Regions from separate parts of the Dactylosporangium sp. NPDC005555 genome, predicted to be linked through region 2. Evidence: riboswitches for the same ligand, from Rfam matches in the RefSeq annotation. Region 2 holds a riboswitch; each other region holds the start of a gene.
The links. Region 2 has a riboswitch for cobalamin ahead of ABZS58_RS24300 (ribonucleoside-diphosphate reductase subunit alpha). Riboswitches for the same ligand answer to the same signal wherever they lie in the genome.

Region 1 (2,192 bases), on a different contig from region 2:
GCAGCCGGCGCATGATTCCTCCACTGTGGATGGTGTTCACGGGCATGCTGGAACTGGTGTTCAGGGGCACGCCGGCGGTGTTGAGGGGCACGCGGGGAGTGGTGTTCACGGGCATGCCGGAACTGGTGTTCAGAGGCACGCCAGGAGTGTTCAGGCGCGCGCCGGATCTGGTGTTCACGGGCATGCCAGGTCTGGTGTTCACGGGCACGCCAGGAGCGGTGTTCAGGCGCACGTGGGGAGTGGCGTTCACGGGCATGCCAGGTGTGGCGTTCACGGGCATGCCAGGATCGGTGCGGCGGCGCGGGATCCGCTCGCGGTGAGCGTCGCCAGGCCGGAGCCGGTCAGTCCGGGCACCGCCTGCGCGGTCGAACGGACCGCGGTCGCCGGGTCGAACCCGCCGGGAGCGTAGGCGATGGCGCCCCGGTCCGCGCCGCAGCGGATCTGGAGGCTCAGCAGGAAGCCGCGGGCCTTCAGCCAGGCGATCGGCCGTCCCGCGACGGCCAGGGCCTGTGCCGCGAGACCGGTGCTGTTGGCGTTCGCCGTACCGGCGGAATCGGCGAACGAACCGTCGGCGGCCTGCGCCGAGACCAGCCAGGCGACCCCCGGCGCCGCGTCGGTGGGACGGCCGACGGCGAGCAGCGCCTGCACGGCGAACGCGGTCGCGTCGACGTCGCTGACGCAGGTCGGCTGGTCGTAGTAGAGCGGGTAGCCGCCGTCGGCGCAGCGGGTGCCGGCGAGGTACGCGCCGCCGGACGCGGGTGCCCCGGCCGGGGTGCGGCCCAGGGCGAGGAGCGAGAACGCCTGGGTGAGCTGGTTGCTGTAGTCGCCGAACGCCGACCGGTCGGAGAAGCGGCCCGACGGGGCCTGCAGCCCGCGCAGCCGGGCGATCAGGTCGACGCCGCCGAACGCGGCAGGGTTGCCACCGCGGACCTGCACGGCGAGGGCGAGCTTGGCGGTCGCGCCCGCGTACGCCTCGGTGCCGTCGCCGATGTAGCCGGTGAGGATCTCCGGCCGGGCCAGCCATCCGGTCGCCTTGGCGGCGTTCGTGCCGGCGACCTTCGCGGCGGCGGACGCCAGGATCGCGTCGATGGTCAGGCCCTGGTCGGGGTAGGCGACGCCGTCGAAGACGACCTCGAAGCGTTCGCCGTCGACGAGCTGGCGGGCCAGCCACCCCGCGGCGGCGTCGGGCCGGTTGACGGTGGGCGGTGCCGCATTGGCCGGCGTGACGGCCGTGGCGGTCAGGACGCTGGACAGGGCGAGCGCGGTGAGCACCCTTGTGAGGAGGGTGCGGGCGCGGTGCCGGGGGACTGCCATCGGGCGATGCCTCTCCGGCCCTGGCAGTCGGGAGAAACCGGGCATGCCCGGTGGCTCCGACCCGTGGGCCACGACGGGTAGGGAGGTGCTGGAGACGACGCGTGTCGGACAGGTATTCGGACTCGCGGCGAGCAGACATCGCTCACCGCCTACCGTTGCGGGCCAGCGCCGGACTTCGACCGGACTTCCCCCATCAACACACGGCTATGTACTTGTGACCGACAGTCTGTCCCGGCGGAGCGGTGCCGTCAATCCCAGCCGCCGCGCTGTGGCGATGCCGACAGCACGCTGACGGCGGGTGGGACGACGTGTCCGCGCGCTGTCAGCCCGCTGTCAGTGGCGGAGGCGAACGTGCTCTCACCAGTCGAACGGACAGAGGAGCGCACGATGCAGACCTTCAACACCCCCACCCCGATCTCCGCGGTCCTCGACATCCCCGCGGGCCGCGTCCAGTTCATCGCCGGTGACCGGGCCGACACGACCGTTCAGGTCCGGCCCGCCGACGCCGCGAAGAGCCGCGACGTCAAGGTGGCGGAGCAGACCACGGTCGAATACGGCGACGGCGTCCTGCGGATCGCGGTCGGCGCCGGGGTGCGGCACCAGCTGCTCGGCAGCTCGGGCTCCGTCGACGTGACCGTGCAGCTGCCCGCCGGCTCCCAGCTGGACGTGAAGGCGGCCAGCGCCGAGTTCCGGGCCGTCGGCCGCTTCGGTGCCATCGTCTTCGACGGGGCGCACGGCGCGGTCAAGGTCGACGAGGCCGACAGCGTCCGCCTCACCGTCCTCGCCGCCGACGTCGTCGTCGGCCGGGTCAACGGCTCGTCGGAGATTCGCACGGGCCACAGCTTCGCAGACGGCCCGTCACGTCACTGCGTCAAGGT
Region 2 (2,192 bases):
GCGGTCTCGGTGTCGCTGTTGACCTCGAGGATCTCGGTGCACAGGTTGGACAGGTGGATGCTGTTGCCGGGCGCCCCGGTCTGGTTCGACAGGGCGTTGGACCGGTCCTTGAACGTCATCCAGCCGTTGCCGGTCTGCGCCAGGGTGCGCATCATCCTGCCGTAGAGGTCACGGGCCTTGACGGTCTTGACCGCGTGCTTCTCGGCCGCGCGGTAGGCCTCGTCGAACTCGGCCCCGAACAGGTCCGGCAGCTCGGGTGCGTCGGACGGGTCGATCAGCGACCAGTCGCCGTCGGCCTCCACCCGGCGCATGAACTCGTCGGGGATCCAGTTCGCGAGGTTGAGGTTGTGGGTACGGCGGGACTCCTCACCCGTGTTGTCCCGCAGCTCCAGGAACTCCTCGACGTCCGGATGCCACGGCTCCAGGTAGACGCAGGCGGCACCCTTGCGGCGGCCGCCCTGGTTGACGGCGGCGACCCCGGCGTCGAGCGTCTTCAGGAACGGGACGATGCCGTTGGATCTGCCGTTGGTGCCGCGGATGAGCGCGCCCCGGCCACGCACGCGCGACCAGGAGATGCCGATCCCGCCGGAGAACTTCGACAGCTTCGCGACCTGGTGGTAGCGCTCGTAGATCGAGTCGAGCTCGTCCCTCGGCGAGTCGACGAGGAAGCACGAGGACATCTGGGTGTGCGCGGTGCCGGAGTTGAACAGCGTCGGCGAGCTCGGCAGGTACGCGAGGGACGACATCAGCCGGTAGAAGCCGATCGCCTCACCCGGCGTCTGCGACAGTCCACATGCAACTCTGAGCAGCCAGTACTGCGGCGTCTCCACGACCAGACGCGTCTGCGGATGGCGCAGCAGGTACCGGTCGGCGACGGTCCGCAGCCCGAAGTACTCGAACCGCAGGTCCCCGTCCGGGTCGACGGCGTCGTCGAGCTTGCGGGCGTTGCGGGCCACGAATCCGGCGGTGTCCTGGCTGATCAGTCCCTGCTGGTGCGCGTAGCGGATCGCCTGGCTGAAGCTGGCGACACCCTGACCGCGGACCTCCTTGTCGACGTACGCGGCGAGCAGCCGGGCCGCGAGCCGCGAGTACTGCGGCTCCTCACCGATCAGCTCCGCCGCCGTCTGGATCGACAGCTTGTCCAGCTCCGCGGTCGTCGCTCCGTCGTACAGGCCGCTGATCGTCTTCGTCGCCACCCGCAGCGGATCGACCTCGTCCAGGTCGGCGACCCACCGCTCGACGGCCTTCACGATCTTGTTGACGTCGACCGGCTCCAGGTCGCCGTTGCGCTTGCGCACCTGCATCGCGTGCCGCCGCTGCCCGCTCTCAGGGCCGGCCTGCTCCTGCGTCACCGTCATGTGTCCCCCTCGTCACCAGCTACAGAACGCCGGACGAGCGCAGGGGGAAGCCGCCACAGAAAGGCGCACGCGAGGCGCACCTGGCGATGGCGTCAGCCGTCCCACGCGGCATCCGACCACCGCACACCGGTCGGCGTGCGGTGCGCTGGCAGGTCTTCGGACTCGCGGGCAGGACCCAGGATTCACCCGGGGTCGCCTACTGGCCGTCGCTTCCCAGACCTCGCGGTCCAGTGCTTGATGACGGCGGTCGTTCCCACTTACCGCTGCGGGGCAGTCCCGGACTTCCACCGGGTTCCCTGTTGCCACGACCACCCCCGAAGGGTCGGCCGAACCAGCTGCAAGCAACACCATATATGGGTGCAGCGTTGAAAGCACAACACCAGATGCTGTGCCCGGCGTGTCGCGCCGCAGTATCACCCCTGGGTCACTTTCTGTGCTGACGCCCGTCGGCCGCATCCACCGCCAGCAGCGCGCCGTCGCGAGCACGGATGACGTACCGGCAGCACCGCGGCGGTCGATGCCGCCAGGAGATTTCCGTCCGCCGGGGTATGGACACCGAATCGCTGCCACGTGCTGCGCGCACAAGCCCCATCGGCATCGTAGGATTCGGGTCTGCTGCCGCCCGCTCGTGGCTGCGCTCGTCGGTCCGGAGGCCCGCATGGAACTGTCCGTGGCCGGCGGCATCGACCGCACGGTGGTGGCCGTCAACGGCAACCTGGACGTCGCAACCGCCGGCGAACTTCGCGAATCCCTGCACCACGCCATCGGGGACGCAGGGACGTCGCTGATCGTCGATCTCACCGGAGTGTGGTTCCTCGACTCGACCGCACTCGG
Region 3 (2,192 bases), on a different contig from region 2:
CGGCGTAGATGTGCCAGTGCTGGGCGACCATGGCGGCGTAGCAGGTCAGCGGCAGCGTCCCGGCGACGAGGTCGTCGAGGAACCTGGACCGCTCGGCGTCGCGGTGCACGCCGCCGGTGAGCGTGCGCACCGCGGTGGAGAACGGCCCCGCCTGCATCTCGTCCGTCGACACGGTCGCCTCCTCGGAGATCGAACTCCAGGTTAGGCTAACCTAATTCGATGGTGCTGAGAAGTGGCCGTGCGGCGGAGCCCGACGGCCCCGCCGCACGTGGAGACCACAGGATCAGACGGCGACCGGCTGCGCGGCGACCGCGGTCGCCGCACGCTGGCTGCGCTCGGTGAGGTACCCGAACAGCAGGCCGAGCGTGGCCCAGTTGACCGCCTGCGTGCCCAGCGAGGCGAGGCGGAACTTCCACAGCAGGATCGGGGCGAACCCGTCCGGCACCTCGTTGACCGCAGGCAGCAGCGCGATCGCGATACCGACGACGACCACGCCACCGACGACCGCCGCCGTCGCGGCGTTCCAGGTGCCGTAGCGGGCCTGCAGCGACCGGGTCACGACGGCGACGCCGATCACGGTCGCGACCCCGATGACGATCATCAGGAAGAACAGGCCGGTGCGCTGCTGCAGCGTGTCCGGGTTGCCGGTGGCCGGCGGGTTGGCCGGATACTTCAGGAACGGCACGAGCGCCACCCCGACGAACCCGGCGAGGGCGACGAGCCCGGCGGTCGCCCGGGCGCTGATCCGCCCGATCCGGCCGAGGGTGATCGCGACAACGATGGCGAACAGGCCGCCGAGCGCCACCCCGTACACGACGGAGGCCGTGGCAAGACCGGCGGTGCTCTGCACGCCGCGGCTGACGAGCTCGTGCTCGTGCTCACCGGCGGGCAGCGGCGCGGCGTGGGCCTCCTCGAACGCGATCGCGTCGTTGATCGGGCCCTCGCCGAACAGGTAGGCGAACAGGAACGCGGCGACCCCGGCGACGGCGCCGGCGATCATCCCGCGGACCAGGAGGGTGCGGGCGTTGAGCATGTCGGCTTCCCCGTCTCAGTGGCAGGGGAAGCCGAGCAGGTGCCGGCCGTCGTGGACGAACTCGTGCACGGTCTCACCGGCGATGACGGACGTGATGCCCTGCTCGGCGCCGACGAAGTAGAGCAGGACGACGGCGAGCACGACGCCGAACGTCGCCCACGGCAGGATCTGCCGCAGCGGGATCGGGGCCGGCGCGGCGACCGGGGTGGGAAGAGCCGAGATCGATGCCATCTGTGCAGCCTCCTGCGGGATTTCGCGTCCCATCGAGCGTTGTCGTGACAGTGGCCGGGTCTGACTCCCACGGGTGCGTGGTTACAGCGGCGCGACCGTGCCGGGCTTGCACCGGCTTCCGTTCACTGTCACGTTTCGTTTCGGACGGTACGGACGGCGTACCGGTGTGTCAATCGAAGCGACCCCCGCCGGACCCCTGCGGTGCTGATCAGCGGGGGTGCGGCGAAACGCGAAGGTGATCAACTTCTCGCGGGCAGGGCGGTCGACGCCTACCGCGGGGTGCCCCCGGTCAGGGCCGCGACGAGCTCGTCCGCGCGGCGGGTGAGGAACACGCCCGTGAGCAGTGCCAGCTGCGACAGGTCGGCGAAGTCGATCACGACCCGGCCGCGCTGCAGGAACCTCCCCTCGCGGCGGGCCCGCAGCACCGCCCCCCGGGGCACCTCCGCCCGCAGCCGGAAGCCGCGCAGGTCGTCGGTCATGTCGGCCAGGACGAGCCGCCGGTCCGTGACCACGCAGTGGACCATGGTGGCGTCGCGGATACCGCGGTCGAGGCGGGCCGCGCACGAGTCGTCCCCGCCGGTGACGGCCGACCCGCCGATCGCGCGTTCGACGTCGAGCCGGATGACCGAGTCGGCGCCGACGAGCACCGCGACGACCCGCTCCCACGCCTTCTCGGGTGAGGGCTCCGGCTCGGCCCGGTAGGCGGCCGCCGCCGCGTCCCTCACCCCGCGCGGCAGGGCGGCGAGCAGCTGCTCCATCTCCCGCGGCGAGCGCTGCAGCCGTTCGGCGCCGAACGCCTTCTGGCAGTGCACCGCCGCCAGCAGTACGTCGTCGCCGGCGAGGTGCTCCAGCTCGGCCCGGTGTGCCTTCAGCGCGTCCACGCCGCGCATGCTATCCACGTCCGTTCATCCGCGCGGCCCCGTCCACC
Region 4 (2,192 bases), on a different contig from region 2:
GGCGGCGGGGCACCACGGTCGCGCTCGGGGTGGCGGTCGCGAGCATCGCCGCGTCGATCGCGGCGGTCGAGGTCCTGCCGGCCGGGCCGGTGGTGTGGGCGCTCGCCGCGAGCCAGTTCGTGATCGGCGCGGCGGGCGGGTTCGTCATCGCGCCGAACCAGGCGCTGACCCTGTCCCACGCCCCACCGGGGGTGAACGGGCTCAGTGCGGCGCTGCTGCAGCTGTCGCAGCGGCTCGCCGCGAGCGTCAGCATCGCGGCCGTGAGCGGCATCTTCCTGGCGACCGCCGCCACGTCCGGCGGGCCGGCACCGGCCCTCGCCGACGGCGCCGCCCTGTGCCTGGGCCTCGCCGCGCTCGCCCTGCTTTTCGCGTTGCTCGACCGGCCGTCCTCGATCGAGGGATCCCGGGTCGTTGAGTAAGTAGAACACGAGGTCCCGCTGGCAGGCTGATCGCGGCCGTCAGGTCGAGGTCGTCGCCCACAGCGGACGCGCGCCGCGGACCGTCGGTGACGTGTCGCCGAAGGAACGCCGTGGTGCCGGCTTCCGGACCGTGGCGCCGTAAGCTCGCAGGCGGCATGAACTGATGCGAGGTGCCCCGGAAGCCGGAAGGCGACCGGGGAGAATCGGGAAGCCGGTGTGAATCCGGCACGGGCCCGCCGCGGTGATCGGGGAGCTGCCGTCCAGGCGCGCCCTCGCGGTGCGCGGTCACTGGCCCGAGGGCCGGGAAGGCGGACGGTGCAGGCGTTGATCCGAGAGTCCGAAGACCGGCCTCGCGGTCACCGGCCGTCCGCAGGGGCGGCCTGAGCAGCGGGAGCCTGCCCTCATGAGCACCGACCTGTACGACGTCGTCCACCGCCGCCGCGACGTGCGCGGCCAGTTCACCGGCGCGCCGATCCCCGGTGACGTCCTCGACCGCGTGCTGCGCGCCGCCCACGCCGCGCCGAGCGTCGGGCTGTCGCAGCCGTGGGATTTCGTCCTCGTCCGCGACCCCGGCCTGCGGGCCGCGTTCCACGCGCACGTCCGGGCCGAGCGGGACGCGTTCGCCGCGACCCTCGACGGGCCGGCGGCCGCGACCTTCGCCCGGATCAAGATCGACGGGGTGCTGGAGTCGACGCTGTCGGTGGTCGTCACGTACGACCCCTGCCGCGGCGGACCGGCGGTGCTCGGACGGCACGCGATCGCCGACGCCGGGCTCTACTCCGTCTGCCTCGCCATCCAGAACCTGTGGCTGGCCGCGACCGCCGAGGACCTCGGGGTCGGCTGGGTGTCGTTCTACCGCGAGCCGTTCGTGCGGGACCTGCTCGGCATCCCCGACGGTGTCCGGCCCGTCGCGTGGCTGTGCCTCGGGCCGGTGACGCACCTGGAGACGGTGCCCGACCTCGAACGGCACGGCTGGCGGCGGCGGACCCCGCTCTCGGAGGCGGTGCACCACGACCGCTGGTAGCCGCACACCGGAGAACGCGCGGGACCACCTGTCGAATTCGGCGCCGCGCCGATCGTCGTCAGGGTAGAAAGTCCCCGAGCAGACAGGACGGACCATGGCGAAGTACCTCATCCTCATCTACGGCGACGAGCAGCGCTGGGACGCCGAATCCGAGCAGGAGCGGCACGAGAAGGGCGAGGGCCACCGGGCGTTCAGCGCCGCCGCGACCGTGCTCGCCGGGCACGAGCTGGAGCCGTCCACGACGGCGACCACGCTGCGCGGCGGCCCGATGATCACCGACGGTCCGTTCCTGGAGGCGAAGGAGGCCCTCGGCGGCTTCTACGTCATCGACGCCGCCGACCTGGACGCCGCGATCGCCGCCGCCTCCATGCTGCCCGAGCTGGCCTCCGGCCACGGCGGCGTCGAGATCCGCCCGATCGTGGACCACGACCGTCCGGACCACGGGTGACCGCCGAGCCACCGGTGGGCATCGCCGAGGTGCACCGTCGCGAGTGGGCCCGGGTGCTCGCCGCGACGGTGCGCGTCACCCGTGACCTCGACCTCGCCGAGGAATGCGTCCAGGACGCGTTCGCGCGGGCGCTGCGCTCCTGGCCGGCCGGTGGCGTCCCGGACCGGCCCGGCGCGTGGCTCACCACCGTCGCCCGCAACCGGGCCCTCGACGTGCTGCGCCGCGAGTCCGCGCTGCGCCGGGCGCTGCCGCTGCTGGTCACCGAGGAGGCGACGCCCGGGCCGGGGGAGGACGACGACCG

Region 1: another riboswitch for cobalamin. It lies ahead of ABZS58_RS37285 (prenyltransferase/squalene oxidase repeat-containing protein); the one in region 2 lies ahead of ABZS58_RS24300 (ribonucleoside-diphosphate reductase subunit alpha).
Region 3: another riboswitch for cobalamin. It lies ahead of ABZS58_RS12930 (CbtB domain-containing protein); the one in region 2 lies ahead of ABZS58_RS24300 (ribonucleoside-diphosphate reductase subunit alpha).
Region 4: another riboswitch for cobalamin. It lies ahead of bluB (5,6-dimethylbenzimidazole synthase); the one in region 2 lies ahead of ABZS58_RS24300 (ribonucleoside-diphosphate reductase subunit alpha).

The regions. Positions count from the first base shown of each region.
Region 1 is NZ_JBEXDG010000048.1:3,000-5,191, reverse strand. Features, by position in the region: gene ABZS58_RS37290 (hypothetical protein) at 1-46, opposite strand, end outside; gene ABZS58_RS37285 (prenyltransferase/squalene oxidase repeat-containing protein) at 271-1,314, opposite strand; cobalamin riboswitch at 1,403-1,552, opposite strand; gene ABZS58_RS37280 (hypothetical protein) at 1,672-2,154, opposite strand; gene ABZS58_RS37275 (GGDEF domain-containing protein) at 2,178-2,192, opposite strand, start outside.
Region 2 is NZ_JBEXDG010000021.1:98,595-100,786, reverse strand. Features, by position in the region: gene ABZS58_RS24300 (ribonucleoside-diphosphate reductase subunit alpha) at 1-1,358, opposite strand, end outside; cobalamin riboswitch at 1,488-1,709, opposite strand; gene ABZS58_RS24295 (STAS domain-containing protein) at 2,017-2,192, shown strand, end outside.
Region 3 is NZ_JBEXDG010000009.1:115,384-117,575, forward strand. Features, by position in the region: gene ABZS58_RS12920 (biliverdin-producing heme oxygenase) at 1-172, opposite strand, end outside; gene ABZS58_RS12925 (CbtA family protein) at 284-1,033, opposite strand; gene ABZS58_RS12930 (CbtB domain-containing protein) at 1,049-1,264, opposite strand; cobalamin riboswitch at 1,302-1,434, opposite strand; gene ABZS58_RS12935 (hypothetical protein) at 1,534-2,145, opposite strand.
Region 4 is NZ_JBEXDG010000004.1:82,753-84,944, forward strand. Features, by position in the region: gene ABZS58_RS06285 (MFS transporter) at 1-419, shown strand, start outside; cobalamin riboswitch at 571-787, shown strand; gene bluB (5,6-dimethylbenzimidazole synthase) at 823-1,443, shown strand; gene ABZS58_RS06295 (YciI family protein) at 1,538-1,891, shown strand; gene ABZS58_RS06300 (sigma-70 family RNA polymerase sigma factor) at 1,945-2,192, shown strand, end outside.